3 regions of the Pseudarthrobacter sp. 1C304 genome follow, and region 1 is predicted to be linked to each of the others. Evidence: riboswitches for the same ligand, from Rfam matches in the RefSeq annotation. Region 1 holds a riboswitch; each other region holds the start of a gene.
The links. A riboswitch is a leader RNA that binds a small molecule or an ion and turns the genes downstream of it on or off. The one in region 1 is predicted to bind S-adenosylmethionine.
Positions count from the first base shown of each region.

Region 2: it holds a riboswitch for S-adenosylmethionine, as region 1 does, so the genes downstream of both, ACTWQD_RS04320 (aminotransferase class V-fold PLP-dependent enzyme) here and metX (homoserine O-acetyltransferase MetX) in region 1, are expected to answer to the same signal.
Region 3: it holds a riboswitch for S-adenosylmethionine, as region 1 does, so the genes downstream of both, ACTWQD_RS15915 (DUF1737 domain-containing protein) here and metX (homoserine O-acetyltransferase MetX) in region 1, are expected to answer to the same signal.

Region 1 is NZ_JBQQCH010000004.1:149,970-153,234, forward strand. Features, by position in the region: gene ACTWQD_RS10180 (MFS transporter) at 1-682, opposite strand, end outside; gene metX (homoserine O-acetyltransferase MetX) at 866-2,017, opposite strand; SAM riboswitch class IV at 2,029-2,144, opposite strand; gene ACTWQD_RS10190 (bifunctional o-acetylhomoserine/o-acetylserine sulfhydrylase) at 2,220-3,265, opposite strand, start outside.
Region 2 is NZ_JBQQCH010000002.1:52,034-55,298, reverse strand. Features, by position in the region: gene ACTWQD_RS04320 (aminotransferase class V-fold PLP-dependent enzyme) at 1-1,449, opposite strand, end outside; SAM riboswitch class IV at 1,484-1,597, opposite strand; gene ACTWQD_RS04315 (glutamyl-tRNA reductase) at 1,663-3,018, opposite strand; gene hisN (histidinol-phosphatase) at 3,125-3,265, opposite strand, start outside.
Region 3 is NZ_JBQQCH010000009.1:143,112-146,376, forward strand. Features, by position in the region: gene cls (cardiolipin synthase) at 1-339, opposite strand, end outside; gene ACTWQD_RS15910 (aminodeoxychorismate lyase) at 432-1,391, shown strand; SAM riboswitch class IV at 1,552-1,666, shown strand; gene ACTWQD_RS15915 (DUF1737 domain-containing protein) at 1,721-1,990, shown strand; gene ACTWQD_RS15920 (rhodanese-like domain-containing protein) at 1,987-2,409, shown strand; gene ACTWQD_RS15925 (O-succinylhomoserine sulfhydrylase) at 2,410-3,265, shown strand, end outside.

The DNA of each region.
Region 1 (3,265 bases):
GGAAGATGGGGGCGTCGGTGACCTTGGTGCGGATGTAGTAGCCCACCAGGACGATCACGGCGGAGAGCCAGAAGGCCACGCGCCAGCCCCAGCTGAGGAAGTCAGCGGAGGACAGGGTGGCGGAGAGTGTGAACAGCACGCCGGTGGCGAGCAGGTTGCCCAGCGGAACGGCGGACTGCGGCCAGCTGGCCCAGAAGCCGCGGGACTTGCTGGGGCTGTGCTCGGCGACGAGGAGGACAGCGCCGCCCCATTCGCCGCCGACGGCGAAGCCCTGGGCGAAGCGCAGGAAGACCAGGAGGGCCGGAGCCCAGTAGCCGATCTGCTGGAAGGTGGGGAGGCAGCCCATCAGGAAGGTGGAGACGCCCACCAGGATGATGCTGAGCTGGAGCAGCTGCTTGCGGCCGAACTTGTCGCCGAAGTGGCCGAAGACAATGCCGCCGATGGGGCGTGCAACGAAGCCGACGGCGTAGGTCAGGAACGCGGCGATGATGCCGTCCAGTTCGGTGCCGGAGTTCGGGAAGAAGATCTTGCCGAAGACCAGGGTGGCGGCGGAGGCGTAGAGGAAGAATTCATACCACTCGACCACGGTGCCGGCCATGGAGGCCGTTACTACTTTTTTGAGGCCGGACGCTTTGACGTCTTCCTCTTCCGGACGCCTGGCGGCGGCGTTTTGCGTACTCATTTCGACTCCTTTGGCGTCTCCGTCGACGCCCTATGGAACTCTGGGCAATGGGATACCTGTGATTTGTGACACTGGGGCATCATTCCCAACGAGTATGGACGCTCACGCCCTGGGCCTCAACGGCCATTAGTGCAGAGCCCATCTGCAAAATTGCACACGTGCGCCCCGGCGGCACACGCCCGGCTAGCCGAAGAAGTGCTGCCTGAGCTGGCTGCTGAGCTGGCCGATCTCGGTCAGGAAGCCGTCGTGCCCGATCGGCGCCTCGATGGTGTGCACGGCCACCTCGCCCGGCAGCGCGTCGGCCAGCGCGCGGGTCTGCGCGGGAAAATACAGCCGGTCCGAGTCGACGGCGGCCAGCAGGAATTGCGCCGTCGCCGGGGCCAGTGCCTTCGCAAGGGGGCCGCGGCCGCGGGTGACGTCGTGGCTCATCAGGGCCTCGGTGATGGCAATGTAGCTGTTCGCATCGAAGCGGCGGACCAGCTTGTTGCCCTGGTGGTCGAGGTAGCTCTCCACCTGGTAGCGCCCGCGCCCGGCGAGGGAGCCGGCTTCCAGCGGGGCCTCCGCGCCCTGGGCCTTCCGGCCGAACCGTCCGTCCAGCTCCGCGGCGGAGCGGTAAGTGATATGCGCTATCCGCCGGGCCAGGGCCAGGCCCGCTTCCGGCTGCTGCCCGCCGTAGTAGTCCCCGCCGTTGAAGTTCGGGTCCTGCCGGATGGCCAGGGTCTGGGCCTGGGCGAAGGCAATCTGCTCGGCGGTGCTGCTGGCGCCCACCGAAAAAACGCCGCAGCGCCGCACCCGGTCCGGATAGCTGACGGCCCATTCGAGGGCCCGGGCCCCGCCCAGCGAGCCGCCCAGCACGGCGTGCCAGGCGCGGATTCCGAGGGCATCGGCGAGCCTGGCCTCGGCCGCCGTCGTGTCCCGCAGGGTGACCAGCGGGAACCGGGAGCCCCAGGGCCGGCCGTCCGGCGCCGCCGTCGACGGCCCGGTGGAGCCGTAGCAGCCGCCCAGAATGTTGATCGAGACGACGAAGTACTTGTCCGTGTCCACGGGGGCGCCGGGGCCGGCCAGCTGCTCCCACCAGCCCGGCTCCTCGCTGGCGCCGCGCGTGACGTGGGTATCCCCCGTCAGGGCGTGTTCGATCAGGACCGCGTTGGTGGCCTCCGGGTTGAGGGTTCCCCAGGTTTCGTAGGCCAGCGTGACGTCCGGCAGCCGGGCACCGGATTCAAGCTCCAGGTCGCCGATCCGGACGTACTGGACTGTGCCGTCCGGCGCCGCTGTGGCGGGGAGGGCGGTGGTGGTGCTGGCAGGGGCACCCTGGCGGGTGGCGGCAATCGTCATGTGTAGACCTAACTTCGCGCTTGCCCACCGTCAGCTGACCGGCAGGCCAGGTCTTCACCCGGGGCACCCCGCCGCAAATGGAGGGTTGCCGGCCAGCAAGCCGGGGCTGTCGCTGGCACTCATGACCTGCACTGAGTTTACGAAAGAGGGCGGCGATGTGGCGAAGATTGTGACTTCCATGTGACGGCTGCCCCCTCCCGGCCTAGGCGTCCTTGGCTGCCCGGAACCCGGCTTCGAGGTCGGCCAGGATGTCGTCGATGTGTTCCAGGCCGACGGAGAGCCGGACGAGGCCCGGGGTCACCCCGGCCACCGCCTGCTGTTCCGCCGAGAGCTGGCTGTGGGTGGTCGACGCCGGGTGGATGACCAGCGAGCGCACGTCGCCGATGTTCGCCACGTGGGAGTGCAGCTCCAGGGCATCGACGAAGCGTTTGCCTGCCTCCGCTCCCCCGGCGAGGTTGAAGGCCACGACGGCGCCGGTGCCCCGGGGGCCGTACTGGCGCCCGCGTTCGTACCAGGGGCTCGATGGCAGCCCCGCATAGGCGACCGATTCGACGTCGTCCCTGGCCTCGAGCCATTCAGCCACCCGGGTGGCGTTGGCGACGTGCCGTTCCATGCGCAGGCTCAGGGTCTCGATGCCCTGGGCGATCAGGAAGGCGTTGAACGGCGAGACCGCCGAGCCAAGGTCGCGCAGCAGCTGGACGCGGGCTTTGAGGATGAAGGAGAGGTTGGCGCCAAGGGCCCCGTCCGCGCCGAGGTCCCGGGCGTAGACCAGCCCGTTGTAGGTGGGGTCCGGGGTATTGAAGCCGGGGAACCGCTCCGGGTCCCTGCCGAAGTCGAAGTTGCCGGAGTCCACAATGACGCCCGCAATGGCGGCGCCGTGGCCGCCGAGGTACTTGGTGGCGGAGTGCACCACGATGTCCGCGCCCCACTCGATCGGCCGGATGAGGTACGGCGTGGAGAGGGTGTTGTCCACGATCAGCGGAACGCCGGCCCCGTGCGCCACCGCCGAGATGCCCCCGATGTCCAGCACGTCTTGGCGGGGGTTGGAGACCACCTCGCCGAAGAACAGCTTGGTGTTGGGCTGCACGGCGTCGCGCCACTGCGCCAGGTTGTCCGGGTCCTCGACGAAGGTTACGGAGATGCCGAACTTCTTCAGCGTGTGTGCCAGCAGGTTGTAGGTGCCGCCGTAGAGGCTGGGGCTGGCCACGATGTGGTCGCCGGCCTCGGCGATGTTCAGGATCGCGAAGG
Region 2 (3,265 bases), on a different contig from region 1:
CGTCCCGGGTGTGTTGGGCGCCCAGTGCGGGTAGCTGCGGGTGTCGTTGGCGGGCACCCAGCGCCCGGAGTCCACCACGTAGTCCCAGCCGAGGCCGGACTGCCGCAGTTCCTGGATCCCCGCGAGCAGCCGCTGGGCGTCCTCCAGCCGGGACCCGAGCCCGAAGCTGGCCCGCAGGGAGCCGGAGGGAAGTCCCAGGCGCCGGAGCAGGGGGTGGGCGCAGAACCGGCCGTCGCGCAGGCCGATGCCGTGTTCCGCCGACAGGTACGCCGCCACCAGGCCGGCATCGTAGCCTGCCACGGAGAAGTTGACGACGCCGATCGTGCCCGTGCCCGGCCCGTTACCGGGACCACTGGCGGGACCACTGCCTGCCGGCGCATCGAAGGTGGCGCTGTCCGAAAAGATCTGGTGGACCGTCACCCCGTCGATCCGGTCGAGGCCCTCGACCAGGAAGGACCGGATGGCGTTCTCGTGCGCGTGCCACTGGTCCTGGTCCAGGCCGGCCACCACCTGGGTGGCCCGGGCCAGCGTGGCGGCGCCCAGCACATTGGGTGAGCCCCCTTCGTGCCGGGCCGGGCCCGTGGTCCAGCTGACGGTGTCGAGGCGGGCGTCCTGCACGGCGCCGCCGCCGGCCAGGTGCGGGGTGCCGGCGTCCAGCCAGTCGGGACGGCCCACCAGGACCCCCGCACCGAACGGCGCGTAGAGCTTGTGGCCGGAGAAGGCGAGGTAGTCGACGTCGTCCGCGGCAATGTCGATCCGCCGGTGCGGGGCCAGTTGTGCGGCGTCCACGACGATCCGGGCGCCGTACTCATGGGCCAGGGCGGCCAGGGCCCGGACCGGCAGGACCTCGCCGGTGACGTTGGAGGCGCCGGTGACGGCCAGGAGACTGACGCCGCCGTGGGCGAGTTCGCCGCGGAGCAGTTCCAGCGTCCCGGCGAGGGTCGGCGCGGCGATGACGCTGCGGTGCGGCACCCGCTGCCAGGGCAGGAGGTTGGCATGGTGTTCGATGTCGAGGTACAGCACCTCCCCGGTGGGCTCACCGCCGCCGGCGGCGGGAAGGCAGCCAGCCAGCAGGTTCAGGGAATCGGTGGTGTTCCGGGTGAAGATCACCGCATCGTCCGGCCGCCCGCCCACGAAGTCGCGGACGGTCGTGCGGGCGTTTTCGTAGACGGAGGTGCTGATCTGGGAGGCGTAGCCGGCCCCGCGGTGGACGCTGGCGTAGTAGGGCAGGATCTCGTTGAGGTAGGCCGAGACGACGGACAGGGCCGGGGCGGACGCGCCGTAGTCCAGGTTGGCGTACCGGACGTGGCCGCCCTGGATCAGCGGTGCCTGGATCTCGGCCCCGGTGACAGCGGCGAGCGGCTGGCGGGCGACGTCGAACCGCGCATCGGACGGGGCAAGGCCGCCGGCCTGGAGTGCGGCAGGGGCAGGGAAAGTGGCAGTAGTCATGGGACCTCGCTGGAAAAGGACCCCACGCACCGGGGATCCGCGCTTGCCGGGTCCGCTCCGGACCGGCCAGGTCGTCACCCGGGGCACCCCACCGCGAATGGAGGGTTGCCGGCCAGCAAACCGGGGTTTAGCGCTGGCACTCGTGACCTGTTCTCGAGCCTAGGACAATCGCTCTTCCGGCGGAAAGGCGCGCTCTGATTATGAAGCGGTTTGTTACGCCGGAACCCCCGGCGTCTGCGCGGCGGCCGCAATGCTGAGGCCGAACAGCGCGTCCAGCGCCGCCGTGTAATCGTCCTGCCGGCCGGCGGCGGCGAGTTCCCGGGCGCGCAGCGTCGGGGCATGCAGCAGCCGCCGCACCAGGTGCCGCAGGGCGCGGTTAACCTCCTCCGCCGGGACGTCCCCGCCGTGCCGTGTGCTGACGCGATCCATTTCGCTGCGGAGGAGCCCCTCGAGGTGCCCGCGCAGGGCGACGACGGCGGCATCCGCCCCGCGGACGGCGTCCAGTTCGTTGAAACGGCAGGCGGCCTGCCGGACCAGCGCCCGGGCTGAGCGGAGGGCCTCGGCGTCCGCCGGGGGAGCGCTGCGGTGGACCGAGTCCAGCGTGATGACCTCCACCCCGGGCAGGTCCGCCATGCGGGGGTCAAAGTCATGGCTGGGTGCCAGGTCGATGACGGTGAGGGGATGCGCCGCGTCCGCGCGCCACCGGCCGAGGGCGGCGGCGTCGATGCGGGCTCCCGCCCCGCTGCAGCCGATGAGGAGGTCGGCGTTGGCAACTGCCGTGGGCAGGTCGCTGGCGGAGAGTGCGCGGCCGCCCCTGGCCGCGGCGAAGGCCTCTGCGCGGCCGGAGTGGGAGAAGACGGAGACGGCGGAGCATTTCCGGTTCCTCAGCAGTTCCGCCAGGCAGCCGGCATAGGCGCCCGTTCCGACGAGGACGGTGGACGCCCCCGCGATCCCGGACGGCCTGGTCCCGGCGGCTAGGTCCAGGGCAACGGAGGCGATGGAGGCGCCTGCGCTGCTGAGTGCCGTCTGCGCCCCCACGTCCTTTGCCGTGCGGGATGCGGCCTGGAACAGCCGGTCCAGCCGGCCGCTGGACGTTCCGGCGGCCTGCGCCGCGGCCAGCGCCCGCCGGACCTGGCCGGCCACCTCGCGTTCACCCACCACCACCGAGTCCAGGCCGGCGGCCACGGCCAAAAGATGTTCGGCGGCCGCGGCCCCTTGGAGTTCCCCGAAGAGGGCCGACACGAGGTTCCGGGGCAGCCCCGAGCAGCGGTGGATCGCGCCGAGGACATCTGCCCGGGCGGCCGCACGCGCCGCCGCGGCGGTGACATCGCAGTAGATTTCGAACCGGTTGCAGGTGGCGAGGACCACGGACGCGGCCACGGCTGTGCTGCCGGCGACAAGGTGCGGTGCGAGCCCGGCGGCCGCCGCGTGCAGGGCCGCGGCTGATTCGAGGTCCAGGTCCCGGTACTTCGCCACCAGCACCAGCAGCGCCGGCCCGGTTCCGGGTGCCCCGGCTGCCCCGGCTGTTGCGGCAGCGCCGCGGACCGGGGCGTGAACGGTGTCAGACAAGGCTGCTCTCCTCCCAAAAAGATGCCCTACCTTGGCGGCGGGCTGTGGGGCCGCCGTCGAGGACAGGCTCCTATGGGGAGGTTGGGGAATCCTTGGAGGTGGTGAGCTAGAGGAGGTCGTCCAGTCCCGGGTTGAGGCGCTTGAGGACCTCGGAGTGCAGGATGGAATTGGTGGCGAGGGCGTTGCCGCCGAAGGGGCCGTCCTCGCCGTCGAGGGAGGTGAAGCGTCCGCCGGCCTCGGTGACGAT
Region 3 (3,265 bases), on a different contig from region 1:
AGTCTTGTTCAGTTCGGCCGCGGACGCCACCCATTCGGGGCCATCGTATTGGCTTTCCGGCGCTGCCAGCTGGGAGGTGCCGGCGCGGACGCGGGTGTTCACGGCTTCCTGCTGCGCCCGGCGCTTGCGGGAGAGCCGGAAGTTGCCGAACAGCAGGAACAGGACCAGGCCCACGGCCGGAACGAAGAAAATGATCAGCAGCCACGCCATGGCCGTGGTGGGGCGGCGGTTTCCCGGAATAATGCCCAGCGCCAGCACCCGGATGGCCAGGTCGATAACGGCGAGGATCAGGATCACCCAGGACGGGAGCGACCCCGCCAGCGAAAACGGCCACAGCACAGGCGAACCCCTCAAGTTCCAGACCCGCGGAACAGTTCCGGAACGGGCAACTTTCAAATCCTAACCCGTCGCCGCCGCACTAAGCTGAAGCCATGACGCCTGCTGCTGCCGCCCCTGCCCCCGCCACGGTCCTGGTCTTCCTCGACCCCGCGTTCCAGGACGGCCGGCTGGCCGATTCCTCCAAGCCGCAGCTGATGGCGACGGACCAGGGCGCCACCCGCGGCGACGGTGTTTTCGAGTCGCTGCTGGCCGTCGGCGGGCAGCCCCGCAAACTCCAGGCACACCTGGACCGGCTGGCCGGATCCGCGCGGGTGCTGGAGCTCGACATCCCGGCGCAGGACGCCTGGCGCCGCGCCATTGCCACGGCCATCAGCGAGTACCGCAGCCAATCCGCACCCGCGGCCGGTGCGGCGGCCGACGACGAGCTGGTGGTCAAGCTGCTGGTGACCCGCGGCGTCGAAGGCGGCTCACCCACGTGCTGGGTCCAGGCTTCCGCCACCAGCCCGGCAGGCAGACGGCAGCGTGAAACCGGCGTCGACGTCATCCTGCTGGACCGCGGGTACGACAGCGAGGTCGGCGAGCGCGCCCCCTGGCTGCTCCTGGGCGCCAAGACCCTGTCCTACGCCGTCAACATGGCCGCGCTCCGGTACGCGCATGCCCACGGCGCGGACGACGTCATTTTCACCTCGGCGGACGGGCGGGTTCTGGAGGGCCCGACGTCGACCGTGCTGCTGGCGCACCTGGAGACCTCTGACGACGGAGCCGGCGGGGTCCGCACCATCCGGCGCCTCATCACCCCGCAGCTGGACAGCGGCATTCTGCCCGGCACGTCGCAAGGGGCGCTGTTCACCGCGGCCAAAGCAGCCGGCTGGGAACTGGGCTACGGCCCGCTGGAACCCCGCGACCTGTTCGACGCCGACGCCGTCTGGCTGATCTCGAGCATCCGGCTGCTGGCACCGGTGAACCACATCGACGGCAAGGAGATCGGCACGCCGGAACTCCGCCGGCAGCTCACAGAGGAGCTCAACGCGCTCTACGCCACCATCGAGTAGCCCTCCCCGCCTTCCAAAGCAACGCGGGGTCACTTGGCGCCCATCCGGGGCCTCCTGATGGGCCGTAGGTGACCCCGCGTTGCTGTTAGGCCGGGGACCGTTACTTAAGATGACGGCTGCGGCGGTGCCGGCCCGCGTCGCAGGTGTTACGTTCGTGGAGAGTAATGAGAACCGGCGCCAAGCCCTGACTGGCCGGTCGGCAACCCTCCCTTTCGCGGCGGGGTGCCTCAGGTGAATACTCGGCATATCGACCATTCGAGCTGCAAGCGTGAGAGAAAAGGAGATCCGTCATGCCTGACGCACCCGCTGGTTCCAGTAATAGAAACGGCGTGGCACCAGCCCCGTCCCCCGCAGGACCCGCCGAGGAGAAGCTGGCGTACCGCCTGTTTACCGGCCCCGATGACCGGGCGTTCTGCGAGCGCGTCTCGGCCGCCCTGGCCGAGGGCTACGTGCTGCACGGCAGCCCGTCCGCCACGTACAACGGCCTCAGCGTCATCGTGGCCCAGGCCGTGGTGCTGCCGGCGGCGATCGCGAGTGCCGACGCCGCCGTCGCCAATGCCGTGGACGATCTTGAGTTCGACGGCGAGGGCCACGCGTGAGCTACGCCGGGGACCTCACCCCGCAGGAGGCGTGGGCCAAGCTGGAGGACGGCGCCATCTTGGTGGACGTGCGCACCGAGGGTGAATGGGCGCACATCGGCATGCCTGACACAAAAGCGACGCGCAACGACCCCCTTTTTATCCAGTGGAACCTGGCCGGCGGCATCCCCAACACCCAGTTCGCAGAACAGCTGAAGCGGCAGTTGAAGCAGCAGGCCCCCGAGGACCAGGGCACGGAACTGGTCTTCCTGTGCCGTTCGGGCGCCCGGTCCGTGGCCGCCGCCATCGCCGCGACGGAGGCCGGCTTCACCTCCTACAACGTCCTTGAAGGCTTCGAAGGCGAACCGGACCGGCACGGCGACCGCACGGTCAACGGCTGGAAGAACCGCGGCCTGCCCACCAACCTCGGAAAGCACTAAGTGAGCTTCAACCCTGACGCCGCCGGCTGGAGCGCCGACACCCAGGCGGTCCGCGGCGGGCTCGACCGCACCAGCTTTCAGGAGACGGCCGAGCCGATCTTCCTCAACTCAGGCTTCGTCTACGAGTCCGCGGCCGCCGCGGAACGCGCCTTCACCGGCGAGGACGAACGCTTCGTCTACTCCCGCTACGGCAACCCGTCGGTGGCCACCTTCCAGGAACGGCTCCGGCTGCTCGAGGGCACCGAAGCCTGCTTCGCCACCGCCTCCGGCATGTCCGCGGTGTTCACCGCCCTCGGCGCCCTCCTGGCCGCCGGCGACCGGGTGGTCGCGGCCCGCTCGCTGTTCGGCTCGTGCTTTGTGATCCTCAACGAGATCCTTCCGCGCTGGGGCGTGGAGACGGTCTTTGTGGACGGCCCGGACCTGGAGCAGTGGCGTGCGGCGCTGGCGGAACCCACGACGGCGGTCTTCTTCGAGTCGCCGTCGAACCCCATGCAGGAGATCGTGGACATCGCCGCCGTGAGCGAACTGGCGCACGCGGCCGGCGCCACCGTGGTGGTGGACAACGTCTTTGCCACTCCCCTGCTGCAGCGCTGCGGGGAGCTCGGCGCGGACGTGGTGGTCTACTCCGGCACCAAGCACATCGACGGCCAGGGACGGGTCCTCGGCGGAGCGATTCTGGGCACCAAGGAGTTCATCGAGGGCCCGGTCAAGCAACTGATGCGCCACACCGGCCCGGCGCTCTCGGCGTTCAACGCGTGGGTGCTGGCCAAGGGGCTGGAGACCATGGCCCTGCGGGTCAACCACTCCTCCGCTTCCGCGTTGCGGCTGGCCGAATGGCTGGAGGCGCAGCCCGCGG